Regions from separate parts of the Paenibacillus sp. NRS-1760 genome, predicted to be linked through region 2. Evidence: riboswitches for the same ligand, from Rfam matches in the RefSeq annotation. Region 2 holds a riboswitch; each other region holds the start of a gene.

Region 1 (3,115 bases), on a different contig from region 2:
CCTTGTTGCCCGAATGCTGATCACTCCCTTATTCAATGCCGGTCTATTCTATTCGTTAAATCAGTCCAGATCGAATGGAGGGACACGATTTCTAGAAGGCATTCGCAAAGCTTGGAAGCCTGTAGTTCTGCTTTACTGGATCGAGGTTATTTTATCTGTGGCTCCTGCTTGGTATGTGCTGCCGCGCTCACTGGATGCTCTGCTAGAGAGCGGCTCTATTCCAGAGCTACTGCAAACGGTGCTCCCTGGAGCCCTTCTATGGCTCCTATGGGGCACAGTACTGCATCTGCTGTTTCTAGCCATGCAATTCAGCGCTGCATCAGGAGGAAGCATATTCCGTTCCTTATGGCACGCTCTCCAAAATTTCCTCACCTATGCAGCTGTGTCGCTCATCATGTGGGGGATTGGAGCGGCTGCTGGGCTTGTGGTGACAAGTCTCTCCATGCTTTGGGCCGGGCTAATTGCACTTATCCTGCATCAAGGCTATTATCTCATTCAAACACTGATGAAGGTTTGGACGATTGCCGCGCAATATGACTTTTTGGAAACGAAAAGAATGTAGCAAACCAAAAAAGCCTTCAGCGTCCTCTAGATGCTGAAGCAAAAATAAACCTTCATTCCACGCTTTGCTGTGGTGTGGAGGTTTTTTTTACAACTAACCGCAACTAAATGATGGCAGTTCTGTATAAATAACTGAAAGAAAATCAAAAATGGGGGATATTCACAAATGATGCGTAAAAAACTAGTTATTATATCCATGGTATTGCTCTTATCGGGCGGTTCATTGGTTGCAGCAGACAAACTATTTCAGAAGGTAACGCTCCTTTATAATAATAAGCAATCCACTGACGATGCTGTCGTTGTGGATGATAAGGTTTATATTAGTATTCGTTCTTTAAGCGACAGCCTCCAAGCCTTCGTCCAATGGAAGAGCAGTGATAAGAAGCTCATTATTCAAAAGCCCAATGTGCATATGTTTCTAATGAACGAGAAGCGAGCTATGTTCGGACAGGTTGATAAAGGCAGTGTTCAGAAATTTTTAGTGCAAGCGCAAATCGATAATTTGAATATGGCGATTTCAGAGTTCAAAGTGACCATCGTTGATCCTAATGATAAGGAAACGACAATCGACAGCCGCAGCCAGGATGATGATGATTTTAAAGAGTTCGTCGAAAAAGACACCTTTTGGTTCAGCTCCAAGCTCGTTTCCTACGATTTTAAAAATGCTGGAAAATACAAGGTACAGTTTTGGATGCAGCAAAAAAACAACGATCCACAGCTCATTTCTGAAAAAATCGTTACTGCAAAATAAAACTTTTTTTCGATTGCCCAAAGGGGGCTGTTCTCATGAACAGCCTCCTTTGTCTATTTCTGCCGCTCTATCTGGAGCAGCAGCTAGGCTGTCTGAATCTACGCTTATTCACGAGTGATATAGATGAGATTTTTCTAATTTATTAGGAGCAAAATAGTGAAATACCGCCGTTTACGGCACTTTAAGCTAGTCCTTGCGATATAGCACCTAAAGGACAAATAGGTATATTTTACACAACATCCACATAATTAATGAAATTGACTCCATGTATTTAGTTAGAAAGCACTACTATGGCGTGTTTATATTACAGAAAGAACGGTTTAACGAAGCAAATTGTCAAAAGGTTACATGAGAATTATTAGAAATTGCCACTAAAGGCAGGAGATCATTGAAAATAATCGAATATTTCTCAAAGCAATAAAAAAACTGCCTAATTCCCTATTGGGATACGGGGGAACCACTTTGGGTGAATTGATTCCGACGTTTGAGTTTTTTTCAAACGCCCGAGGAATCATAGGGAGCCTTCAACCGAACCCCACAGCTAACCTCGTCGGCATTGGAAGGAGTTTCACAATTGAAGAAGATTACCGCATTAATCCTGGGTCTCGTTCTCGTGCTCGCTTTTCAAGCGGGAAGCGCTTTCGCTGACTCAAAATTGAACGGAATTGTTAATGATCTTATTGGCACTCCGTACAAAAGCGGCGGAACGTCGTCGAAAGGTTTTGATTGCTCCGGCTTCACGAGCTATGTGTTCGAGAAAATGGGCATTGAGCTTTCACGTACTTCTGGTTCGCAAGCAAAAGAAGGTACAAAGGTCGCTAAGGCTGACCTCATTGCGGGAGATCTTGTGTTCTTCGACACAGTTGGCGGCAATAATAGCGCCGTATCCCATGTTGGCATTTACATTGGAGATGGAAAGTTTGTACATTCATCCTCGAGCAGAGGCGTTGTAACTGACAAACTTAACTCCGAGTACTATGAGGGACGATATGTAACTGCTCGTCGTATCATGGATGCTGATTCATACCAAGCCAACGTTGACGTAAAATAGAGCAACCTAATCCCTCTTCTTGAGGATTGAACGGGTAGACTCATCTAGCAAAGCCGCAGTTTTTTGTCCTCTGACGACAAATGACTTGCGGCTTTGCTGTTTCATTCCAGCTGGAATGCGGCCGTTCACTGTTGCGCTTATGGAAGGAGCTATCACTGATGTATTTGTTTATTCACCGCAAGGATTTGCGTATTGCAGATTTGCGCGCTTTTGATTATTTGAAGAAAAAAGAGAAACAAGGCATTCATTTGCTAATCATAGATCCCGTTATTACAGGAGATGGCCGTTTAACTAGTCATAGCGGTCGAAATTTCATGGCGCAAGCCGCCTCGCTTCTGCACAGCTATTCTAATGCAGGAAAGGAACTGCATGTGCTTTATGGTAATCCTGCTGCGATCACCGAAGCACTGCTGCATGAGCATCCTATTGATGAGGTTATTGTTCATACAGACTATACGCCTTACTCACGGCAGCGAGATGAGCAGCTTGGGCTAATCACACGCAGCCTTGGCCGCCGCTGGATGTCTATTGCCGATTCACCTCTTGCTGATCTAGATGCTTTCCCGGCATTTGCTCGAAAAATGGAGCCATACAAGGTTTTCACACCCTTTTATCGCAAGTGGAGCAGCTTTATGCTGGAGTGCTATAGCCCAATGAGTGAAACGACGATTCATGAGCTTGCTACCTTAAGCGAAATTAATGCCAAGGTTGCGTTGTCCTTCGCTTTGCCCGAATCCGTTTCATGCGCCCTA
Region 2 (3,115 bases):
GCTTCATCATTCCTCTCTCGGTCCACGCTTACGAGGTTAGCTGTCGGATTCGGGCGGTGAGAGTCGCCCTACTTTGACCGGTATCCATGGCACCTGTCAAAGATTCACCCCTGCTCTGCGTTTGTTCGACTCTCACATCGAACAGGCGCATCGCGTCATTATTGGTTCCCCCGCTTCCGCTTTCACGGAAACTCAGCGATCAGTAAATCGAAACTTATTTATAAATCCTGTATCGAATATTACTCCTCGCTATAAATACTGTAAAGGCAGCCTGCTACCTAATTTAGCCAGTTTCAGCCTTGCAGAGCGATTCGCAACGCTTACATTCATTTCGATCTCTCGATATCTCACTATTTCTCAATTTTACTCTTGTTTTCAAAAATAGTGTTCATTCCCTTTCTAACGATTTTATGCGTGAATAATCAGATTTCTCTATAATCGAGAATGGAAGAGAATAAACGAGTATTTCGAAGAATAAATATCTTTTTGCTGCCATAACGAATGGATTTCTTTTAATATGGCATATGGCTGCCTTTTCACGATATACCACAGTTTTACAATATTGCATTTCGGGTTTACCATAGACGGCAAGCCAATATGGCTGAGTATTATCGGTGAATTATTCAAATCGAGGAGAGATCTCATTGATGTCTACACCAGTTGAAGTACCCTTACCAAGCTTGGATAATCATCCTGCTGCCTTGTTTGAAATTAAACGAATTCAAATGTTTGTGCTGCCGGCTTCCATGCTTGAATCGAATGGTTACCGTGTTTGCCTAAGACTCTCCACTGCTGGTGGTCATGGCTGGAGTGAGCTGTTTATTAAAAAATCCGAGAAGCCTCGCGACTGGATCAGATGGAGCAGTATGCTGCTAAGGTTCATCGGCACACTTCCTCTTGCGTCACCTTTTGTTTTTCAAACAGATCCAATGATGAAGGACGAGCGTATATATCATTTGTTTGCAGCCGCTGCATTGCATATAGAATCCAATCATTACTCTTTTCCAAACTGTGAATATGACCGTGAAGAGCATACTTTATTTAAACAAGCTATCTCCTATGTATCGTTATTTTAAGCACTTCTGATTTACAGATGCGCTAATGAAGGGTATAATTAAGAGTAAACTATTTACGCTGAATTTTTCGAATGAAAAAGCGGGGGAACCATCGCGATCGACCGAAATCGATTCGCAAGGGGTGAATCCAGGGATTTGTAACCCTGGTAGGGCTTTCTCTCTAGCCCGAATCCGACAGCTAACCTCGTAAGCGAATAAAGGAGAGATGTATATGTTGACAAATTGTGCACGAAATCTGCATCTTTTTACGGAACAGACCCCTTATTTATCTGTCACACGAATCGAGCTATTCGTCATTCCTGCTCTTGCCGTCGATTCTGCAGGCCATCGCGTATGTCTTCGTTTAACAAGCAATCAAGGCTTCGGCTGGAGTGAACTATTTGCCAGCGACACAGAAGAGCCCCTTGACTTAGAACGATGGAGCGACCTACTTCAGTCTTTTATCGGCAGCATTCCTCTACCACCTCTTAACCAGTATCATTATGACAAAACGGATCAGGATGGGCGCGTTCTCGACTTATTCGTCTCCGCCGTCAAGCATGTCCTAGCACAATCCGCCGATGCAGCCCCGTACAGCAACGACCATGAAGAGTCTGTTTTGCGTCAACGTTCCGTCTCCTACATCTCTTTGGATTAATTTCGTTCATAAGAAAAAAAAGACAGTCCAGAACAGATAACCTAGTTCTGGACTGTCTTATTGTATTTAGGATTTAAACCTTCGCTAATGCAGCACGCTGCTCTCTGACTTGGTAAGTAGCCAGCATCATGTTGCGCAGTGAAGCAACCGTTTCTTCCATTCCGCGTGTTTTCAAGCCGCAGTCCGGATTAATCCAGAAGAGCGTAGGATCGAGCACTTTAATGGCGCGCTCGATCATGCTGACCATTTCTTCCACGGACGGTACACGCGGGCTGTGAATATCGTAAACGCCTAAGCCGATGCCTTGGTCATAGGTGTTCTCCTCAAAGCTATGAATCAGCTCGCCATGGCTGCGCGAGGTTTCAATGGAGATGACATCCGCATCCAGCGCAAGAATGGAATCGATAATATCATGGAACTCACAATAACACATATGTGTATGAATTTGTGTTGTGTCACGCACAGCTGAAGTCGATAGACGGAACGCATGCACGCCCCATTTTAAATAGGCATCCCAATCACTGCGTTTAAGCGGCAAGCCTTCTCGCAAAGCTGGCTCATCAACCTGAATCATTTCGATGCCTGCAGTCTCAAGCACCTTTACTTCCTCTGAAAGTGCAAGCGCAATTTGGTATGCAACCTGCTCCCGTGTGATATCGTTGCGGACAAATGACCAGTTCAAAATCGTAATCGGACCCGTCAACATCCCTTTTACCGGACGACTTGTCAGCGACTGCGCATACACGCTTTCGGTTACTGTCATTGGCTCAGTAAATACAACATCGCCATAAATGACCGGCGGCTTTACGCAGCGGGAACCATACGATTGAACCCAGCCGCCTTTTGTAAATGCGAACCCATCCAGCTTTTCTCCGAAAAATTCGACCATGTCCGTACGCTCAAATTCACCGTGAACGAGGACGTCAATGTTAAGCTCTTCTTGGATTTCAATCCAGTTTTTAATTTTATCGTTGATAAATGAAGCGTAGTCCTGTGAGCTGAGCTCATTTTTTCTCCATTTTTGCCTTGCTTGACGTACATCCAGCGTTTGCGGGAAGCTGCCGATTGTCGTTGTTGGAAGGAAAGGCAAATTCCACTTTTGCTGCTGCAGCTTTTGTCTCTCCGCAAATGGCTTCTGCCTCGTTGAAGGATGCGCCGCTACCGCTGCTGCATCAGCAGCTTGGCGATTGCGGGCAGGAGAAATGGATAAATGATGAATCCGCTCGCCGTTAAGCTTAAGCTCAAGCTTGCGCAGTTCTGAGATGTCCGCCTCATTTACTGTCGCTGTTTCACTTAGCCACACAATTTCATCCAGCTTTTCTTCCGCGAATGCAAGCGCCTCACGCAGCTCTACTGGCAGATTGGTTTCGTTTTTTGCTGTTACCGGCACATGCAGCAGGCT
Region 3 (3,115 bases), on a different contig from region 2:
GTAGCCACCTCTATCGCGGATGGCTTTACCGTTTCCTTGCTAAGCTCACTATGCTCTTGACTCATTCAGCTATCCCTCCAGTTCCTTTTCCATTTGACGGAAAGCTTCCGTAAACTCTGCTTTGGAAATCCGAAAGCTTGTACAGCGCTTATAGAACTGCTTGCCATTCGCATAACCAATTCCGAGCAGCTTGCCTATAACCAAGCGACGATTAGACGCATCAGGATGTACAATCAGACCTGCATCCATTAAGTCTTCCCAGCTAATTTCTCCCGCTTCATCTGCCGATTCTGTACGGAGCTCAGAGAGCGCCGCACGAATAGCTTCAGGACTCGCATTTTCGATGCCGATGTCCCCTTTGTACAAAGCCTTCTCCTGCGGCAAAAAAGCATGCTTGCATCCTGGCGCATGACGTGCAACAATTTTGCGAATGCGTTCTCCTGCATGATCAGGGTCAGTGAATATAATAACGCCGCGACGCTCATTGGCCAGCACAATCCTCTTCAATACATCCTCACCGATAGCGGAACCATTCGTCTCTATGGTATCTGCATCTACCGCCCTTTTTATTGCAACGGTATCGTCTTTGCCTTCAACGACAATGATCTCTTTGATCACCAAGATCATCCCCTTCTACATAAACTGTATTAGACCCTTAGACATGCAAAAAGAAGAGGCAGTGCCTCTCCTTATGATGGCATATTTAATTGATTATTGCGATAAGATGATGGTAACCGCACAATTAGCTTGCAGTTGGTTTATTCGGCCCCAGCACATATACGGTGATGCCTTTTTTCCTGCCGAATTTGTTCGCAATCTTTGTACTATCAAAGTATACGTCGATTTTGTTGCCTTTAACCGCACTTCCTTTATCCTCAGCGCGGCGGAAACCGATTCCTTCAATATAAACCCACCAACCGATGGGAATTACCTTCGGATCAACAGCTATCGTCCGACCCTCTTGCACCCGAGTGCCTGATGATGTAATCCCGTATTCCGGATGGCTTTCATCTTTTCCTGTTGAAGAGAGGTCTGCAGAATAAGCAGTCAACGTGACATTTTTAAGTACTTTTCTAGCCTTAAACGTTACACCGCTCTTCGTAAGCGAAGTAAAGCTCGGGCTCTTGTTCGAGAGCACAGATACTTTAGGCTCTTCCTTCTTCGTTCCGATGGCGACAACCTGATTAACCGCAGCGGTTTCAACCACCTTGCTGACCATCTTCTTCGATATAAGAATTCCATCCTCGTACTGCTTCTCGATACTCTCTACGATCAGACCTTCCTTGCCGGGTTGAACAAGCTTCTGCTTGCCCGCTTCCAGCGTTGGATCGTTCTTCTTCACAATAGAGAATGGCATTGCACGCTCTGTCTCAGCTACCTTCTTATCTACGCGAACGACGGTTACAGTCATTTCGTTGTCCAAAACGGTATGAAGCGGAGGTATTACTTTATCTTGACCACGAACTGGAATATGTAATTCCTCGATCGCTGCCTGCACTGTTCTCTCTGTCGTATATACAGTAGAGGTCTTGCCATCAGCCTTCACAATTACCGGTATCGCATGAGTCACCTCTATACGATCTCCGTCCTTTATTGCCGCATTAAGCGGTATGGACACCTCATCATGTGGTCCAATTGCGATAGCTTGTTCATCCAGTAGGCGTTGCAGGACCCATTGCTTCGTTTCCACAATGGTTTCTTGTCCGTTCACTACTACGGAGACGCTTTTGACAGCCGTTCCGTACAACAACACCAAAAACATGAAAGTCATAGCGATTGAGATAGTAGCACTCAAAAGAATCAAACGCAAGTTTTCACGCTTCCATCGCAATGCGAAAGACATGCTGGATGATCGTTTCCCATGGGTGTCCTTAACCTGGAGTATTCCCACTTCATCGGTCCTCCTTCATAGCCCCGCCGCCAAGTGTTACGCATGATACAACTGACGCGACTATAGTATATTGGCGTGCGAGCACGCAATCCAGTACTGCTATCGATCCTCCCACCCCCATCTTTTATCCCTATGTCGACAAATTCCCGATTATTCGAAAATAAAAAGAAGCCGTCGACAGAGGATCTGTTTCGTGGCTTCCCGGTTAAATGATTCACTGGGATACAGAAAAATGGATGCACGAGGTTGATCACTCTCTATAACGCTTGCGAGGTTAGCTGACGGATTCGGACAAGAGAGTCGCCCTATTCGTTACACAATGCTCATGGCAATGGCTTCGAAATTCACCCCTGAAGAATTCAAAATACGGTTTCAAAAACCGTACATGGTTCCCCCGCTCTCCGAATGGAGATTAAGCGTAAACTGGAAATCCAATACAAAATTTTATTGCTCTGAGATGAATCATACCTTCATACGAGGTCAATTGTAAAGATACGATAAAAGACGATTTAAGCGAAAAAGCAGGATAAAGCAGGAAAAAATAAGCGATTATCGCTATAAAAATTAGTTTTTACGCGATAAAGGTCTCTATTTCTCATTATTCCTCTCGTTTTTAGACAATACCAAAACATCTTCGACCGTTTTCAGTCGTAATTACGCCTATTTCTTCTACCGTTTTGCCCAATAATTCGGCTGCTGTCTCTGCAACTAAAGAGACGTAAGAGGACTCATTTCGCTTCCCTCTGAACGGGTGAGGAGTTAAATATGGAGCATCAGTTTCGATCAAAATTCGGTCGATCGGAACCTGCTTAAGCACCTCTTTTGGCACCCTTGCATTTTTGAAAGTAACGGGTCCTCCAAATGATATATAGAAGTTCATATCAAGACATTGTTTAGCCGTTTCCCAGCTGCCGGAGAAGCAATGCATGACACCGCCAACCTCTGCTGCATTCTCTTCCTGAAGAATACGAATAATGTCCTCATGAGCATCCCGATTATGAATGACAATTGGCTTGCCCACCTTACGAGCAAGACGAATTTGCTCACGAAAAACCCTTTGTTGTACCTCTTTTGGAGAAGTATCCCAGTGATAATCGAGTCCAATCTCACCAATGGCGACAACCTTCTCATGCGCGCATAGACGTTCAATCCATTCCAAATCCTCTGGAAGCATATCTATACTGTCAACTGGATGCCAACCAACTGCTGCGTATATAAAATCAT
Region 4 (3,115 bases), on a different contig from region 2:
GATGCTTCGAAGTCTTCTATTTGCTCATTTGTTCCTATAATAACCATGACATCACGAAGTGAAAGGACATCCGTTGCTGTCGGTGCAATAATGATGCCATTGGGCTTATTTATGGCTACGATGCTGCATCCAAATCTAGCTCGCGGATTAAGATCATGCAATGACTTGCCATCCAAGCATTGCGGTACAGCAAGCTCGGCGATCGTATACTCTTTGGAAAGCTCGATATAATCTAATAGATTTGGGGATACTAGCTGATGCGCAACTCGAATACCCATATCGCGCTCAGGATAGACCACGCGGTCGACACCGATTTTCTCAAGCACCCGGCCATGCAGTTCAGTCAAAGCTTTCGCTACAACTTGCTTCACTTCCAAATCCTTAAGCAGTATGGTTGTCAAAATGCTGGATTGAATGTCATCGCCAATCGCGACAACTCCGCAATCAAAGTTTCTTACACCCAAGGAGCGCAGCGCTTCTTCATCCGTACAATCAGCTGATACAGCATAGGTTAGAATACCGCTCATGTCCTGAACGGCTTCCTCATCCTTATCTATTCCAAGCACCTCATGGCCAAGCTGGACGAGTTCGCGCCCTAAGCTCGAACCAAATCTCCCTAAGCCGATGATGACAAATTGTTTCTTTTTAATTCCCACTTGCAAAGTCTCCTATCCAATCGTAATTTTGCCCTCTGGATGCCGATAAAGCTCTTTCTCTGTACGAGGCCCAAGCGCGTATGCGAGCGTCAGGGGTCCAAGTCTTCCGGCAAACATGGTTAATGCAATGACTATTTTCCCAACAAGGCTCAGCTCTGGCGTAACACCAACGGATAATCCTACTGTTCCAAATGCTGATGTCGCTTCAAACAATAGCTTTATAAAAGCTTGATCCTCCGTCATCGACAAGATCATCGTTACAATAATGACAAGCGATAAAGAGATCAAAGTAATCGTGAGTGCTTTAAAAATTCTGTCTTTGCCTAATCTGTAACGGAAAAGAACGATGTCCTCTCGTCCTCTAATCATTGCAAATACAGCGCCGACCAACGTTGCAAAGGTTGTTGTTTTGATGCCGCCGCCCGTCGAGCCGGGCGAGGCGCCAATAAACATTAATATAATGGTGAAAAACATCGTCGCTTGCCGAATAGCCGTATAATCAAGCGTATTGGCTCCTGCCGTCCGCGGCGTTACCGACTGGAAGAACGAAGACAAAATTTTCCCGCCCCAGTCCAGAGAGCCCAGTGTCTTCGAATTCGAGAATTCAAAAATAAATATGACGAGTGTCCCTACTGCAATAAGCGTTCCTGTCATAGATAGCACGACCTTACTGTGCAGTGACAGCTTGCGGTTTTTGCGGAACTCCATCAGGTCCGACATAACAACAAAGCCGAGTCCACCCGATATGATCAGCATCATAGCTGCAATATTGACGACTGGATCAGATACGTATAAGGTCAAGCTGCGATAGTTCCCAAAAATATCAAAACCAGCATTGTTAAACAATGAAACCGCATGAAAGGCTCCAAAATAAATCGCTTTGCCCAGCGGCATATCAAATGCAAACCTCGAAGCAAACAACGCAGCGCCAATAAGCTCTATTGTCAATGAATACACAATAACGCGTCTAATCAAACGCACGATGCCTTCCATGCTCGACTGGTTCATGGATTCCTGCAGCAAAAGCCGCTCACGCAGCGAAATCCTCTTGCGAAGTACGAGCGCTACCAGCGTCGCCATCGTCATAAATCCGAGTCCACCAAGCTGGAACAGGCACATTAATATGATTTGACCCCATATAGAGAAATAAGTTCCAGTATCAACGACAACTAACCCTGTTACACAGGTTGCCGAAGTTGCCGTAAACAGCGCATCTATAAAAGGCAATCTCTCACCGCTTACCGATGCAAAAGGCATGGATAATAATAAGGCACCCAGCAATATAATAAGAGCGAATCCACTTACCAAAATACGCGGGGGTGACCACTTCAAAACATTCCAACTAACCTTCATCCATTTCCCTTCTTTTTGATTATGTCATATTGTCATTTTTGTTTTTAAGCATAAAAAAAAGCACTGGAAACTCAAGTGCTCGTGCGATGAGTCCTGTTCCAATACGCCTTCGAGGTTAGCTGACGGATTCGGGCCTGGACAGGCAGCCCTATTCAGCGGAAGAAGACGATGCTTCACCGCTAAAATTCACCCCATGCTATCTAATGTTAAACTGCTTTGCTTTCAGCAGGTTCATCCATTTAGACAACTTTATGGTTCCCCCGATTTCCTTAGGAAATTCGGCTATGCTATGCAATTAGTATGACGATAACGATTATAATCCCTAAGCACTCCTGATATAAAGGTGACGTTTATGACAAACAGGACGATATTAGCTCAAATTAGGGCAATGGGACGAACCAGCACATAGCTAGCTTGCTGGACATCGTTATTTCGCATTTTTTTGAAAACAAACGGTCATTTTCATTGGATAATTTAGGGATTCATATGTTAAGGTAATAAAATGAGCTATTTATTATGAAGACAGTTGAGGTGAAACTATGATTGATTCTATTAAACCCAATGAATGGAAACGATTTATATGGGCAGCAGTTGCTTGCTTTATTATTTATGGGGCCGTACAAATCGTTCCCATGATTACGGCTATCTCATCTGGCGAAATGAATACCAAGGTCATAACGAAATCAGCGGCGGAGGATAAGGCGTCTGCATTTGTTGAAAAAGAAACAGGCTTGAAGGTGAAATCGGCTAAAGCCGTACATCAAACCGATAAAATTATGAATGGCTACTTATCTAAATATGAGCTAGTCAAAGCATATACGGATAAATATGACCCTAGGTTTCCTACAGATACGTTTCAGGTTGATCTTAAATTCGCAAGCGGCGGCAGCGGATATGTTTATCTACATATGCATAGCGGGAAAGTCGTAGCTTGGAACTTGAAGCTTGAGGGGGAACAGCTATCAGATGCAGATAAAGCAAAAGAAGCTATTGCCTTCCTAACTGCAGGAAATTTCAGCGGTACTGAATTCATAGGCGGTCAAATATTGCCTAATGGCGACTGGCAGCCTAAGCCTCCTGCAGGTTATTCCATTAAAAATGCTCAT

The links. A riboswitch is a leader RNA that binds a small molecule or an ion and turns the genes downstream of it on or off. The one in region 2 is predicted to bind cyclic di-AMP.
Region 1: linked by a shared signal. The riboswitch ahead of ACIFSR_RS00205 (C40 family peptidase) and the one ahead of ACIFSR_RS12060 (hypothetical protein) in region 2 are both predicted to bind cyclic di-AMP.
Region 3: linked by a shared signal. The riboswitch ahead of ACIFSR_RS26680 (ubiquitin-like domain-containing protein) and the one ahead of ACIFSR_RS12060 (hypothetical protein) in region 2 are both predicted to bind cyclic di-AMP.
Region 4: linked by a shared signal. The riboswitch ahead of ACIFSR_RS22490 (TrkH family potassium uptake protein) and the one ahead of ACIFSR_RS12060 (hypothetical protein) in region 2 are both predicted to bind cyclic di-AMP.

The regions. Positions count from the first base shown of each region.
Region 1 is NZ_JBITPK010000002.1:41,077-44,191, forward strand. Features, by position in the region: gene ACIFSR_RS00195 (hypothetical protein) at 1-562, shown strand, start outside; gene ACIFSR_RS00200 (hypothetical protein) at 728-1,312, shown strand; cyclic di-AMP (ydaO/yuaA leader) riboswitch at 1,730-1,883, shown strand; gene ACIFSR_RS00205 (C40 family peptidase) at 1,887-2,363, shown strand; gene ACIFSR_RS00210 (deoxyribodipyrimidine photo-lyase) at 2,522-3,115, shown strand, end outside.
Region 2 is NZ_JBITPK010000010.1:224,621-227,735, reverse strand. Features, by position in the region: cyclic di-AMP (ydaO/yuaA leader) riboswitch at 10-208, opposite strand; gene ACIFSR_RS12065 (hypothetical protein) at 648-1,076, shown strand; cyclic di-AMP (ydaO/yuaA leader) riboswitch at 1,123-1,284, shown strand; gene ACIFSR_RS12060 (hypothetical protein) at 1,288-1,713, shown strand; gene metE (5-methyltetrahydropteroyltriglutamate--homocysteine S-methyltransferase) at 1,787-3,115, opposite strand, start outside.
Region 3 is NZ_JBITPK010000019.1:64,257-67,371, forward strand. Features, by position in the region: gene rsmA (16S rRNA (adenine(1518)-N(6)/adenine(1519)-N(6))-dimethyltransferase RsmA) at 1-65, opposite strand, end outside; gene rnmV (ribonuclease M5) at 70-618, opposite strand; gene ACIFSR_RS26680 (ubiquitin-like domain-containing protein) at 743-1,891, opposite strand; cyclic di-AMP (ydaO/yuaA leader) riboswitch at 2,140-2,320, opposite strand; gene ACIFSR_RS26685 (TatD family hydrolase) at 2,505-3,115, opposite strand, start outside.
Region 4 is NZ_JBITPK010000014.1:699,407-702,521, reverse strand. Features, by position in the region: gene ACIFSR_RS22495 (potassium channel family protein) at 1-650, opposite strand, end outside; gene ACIFSR_RS22490 (TrkH family potassium uptake protein) at 669-2,009, opposite strand; cyclic di-AMP (ydaO/yuaA leader) riboswitch at 2,099-2,303, opposite strand; gene ACIFSR_RS22485 (CPBP family intramembrane glutamic endopeptidase) at 2,549-3,115, shown strand, end outside.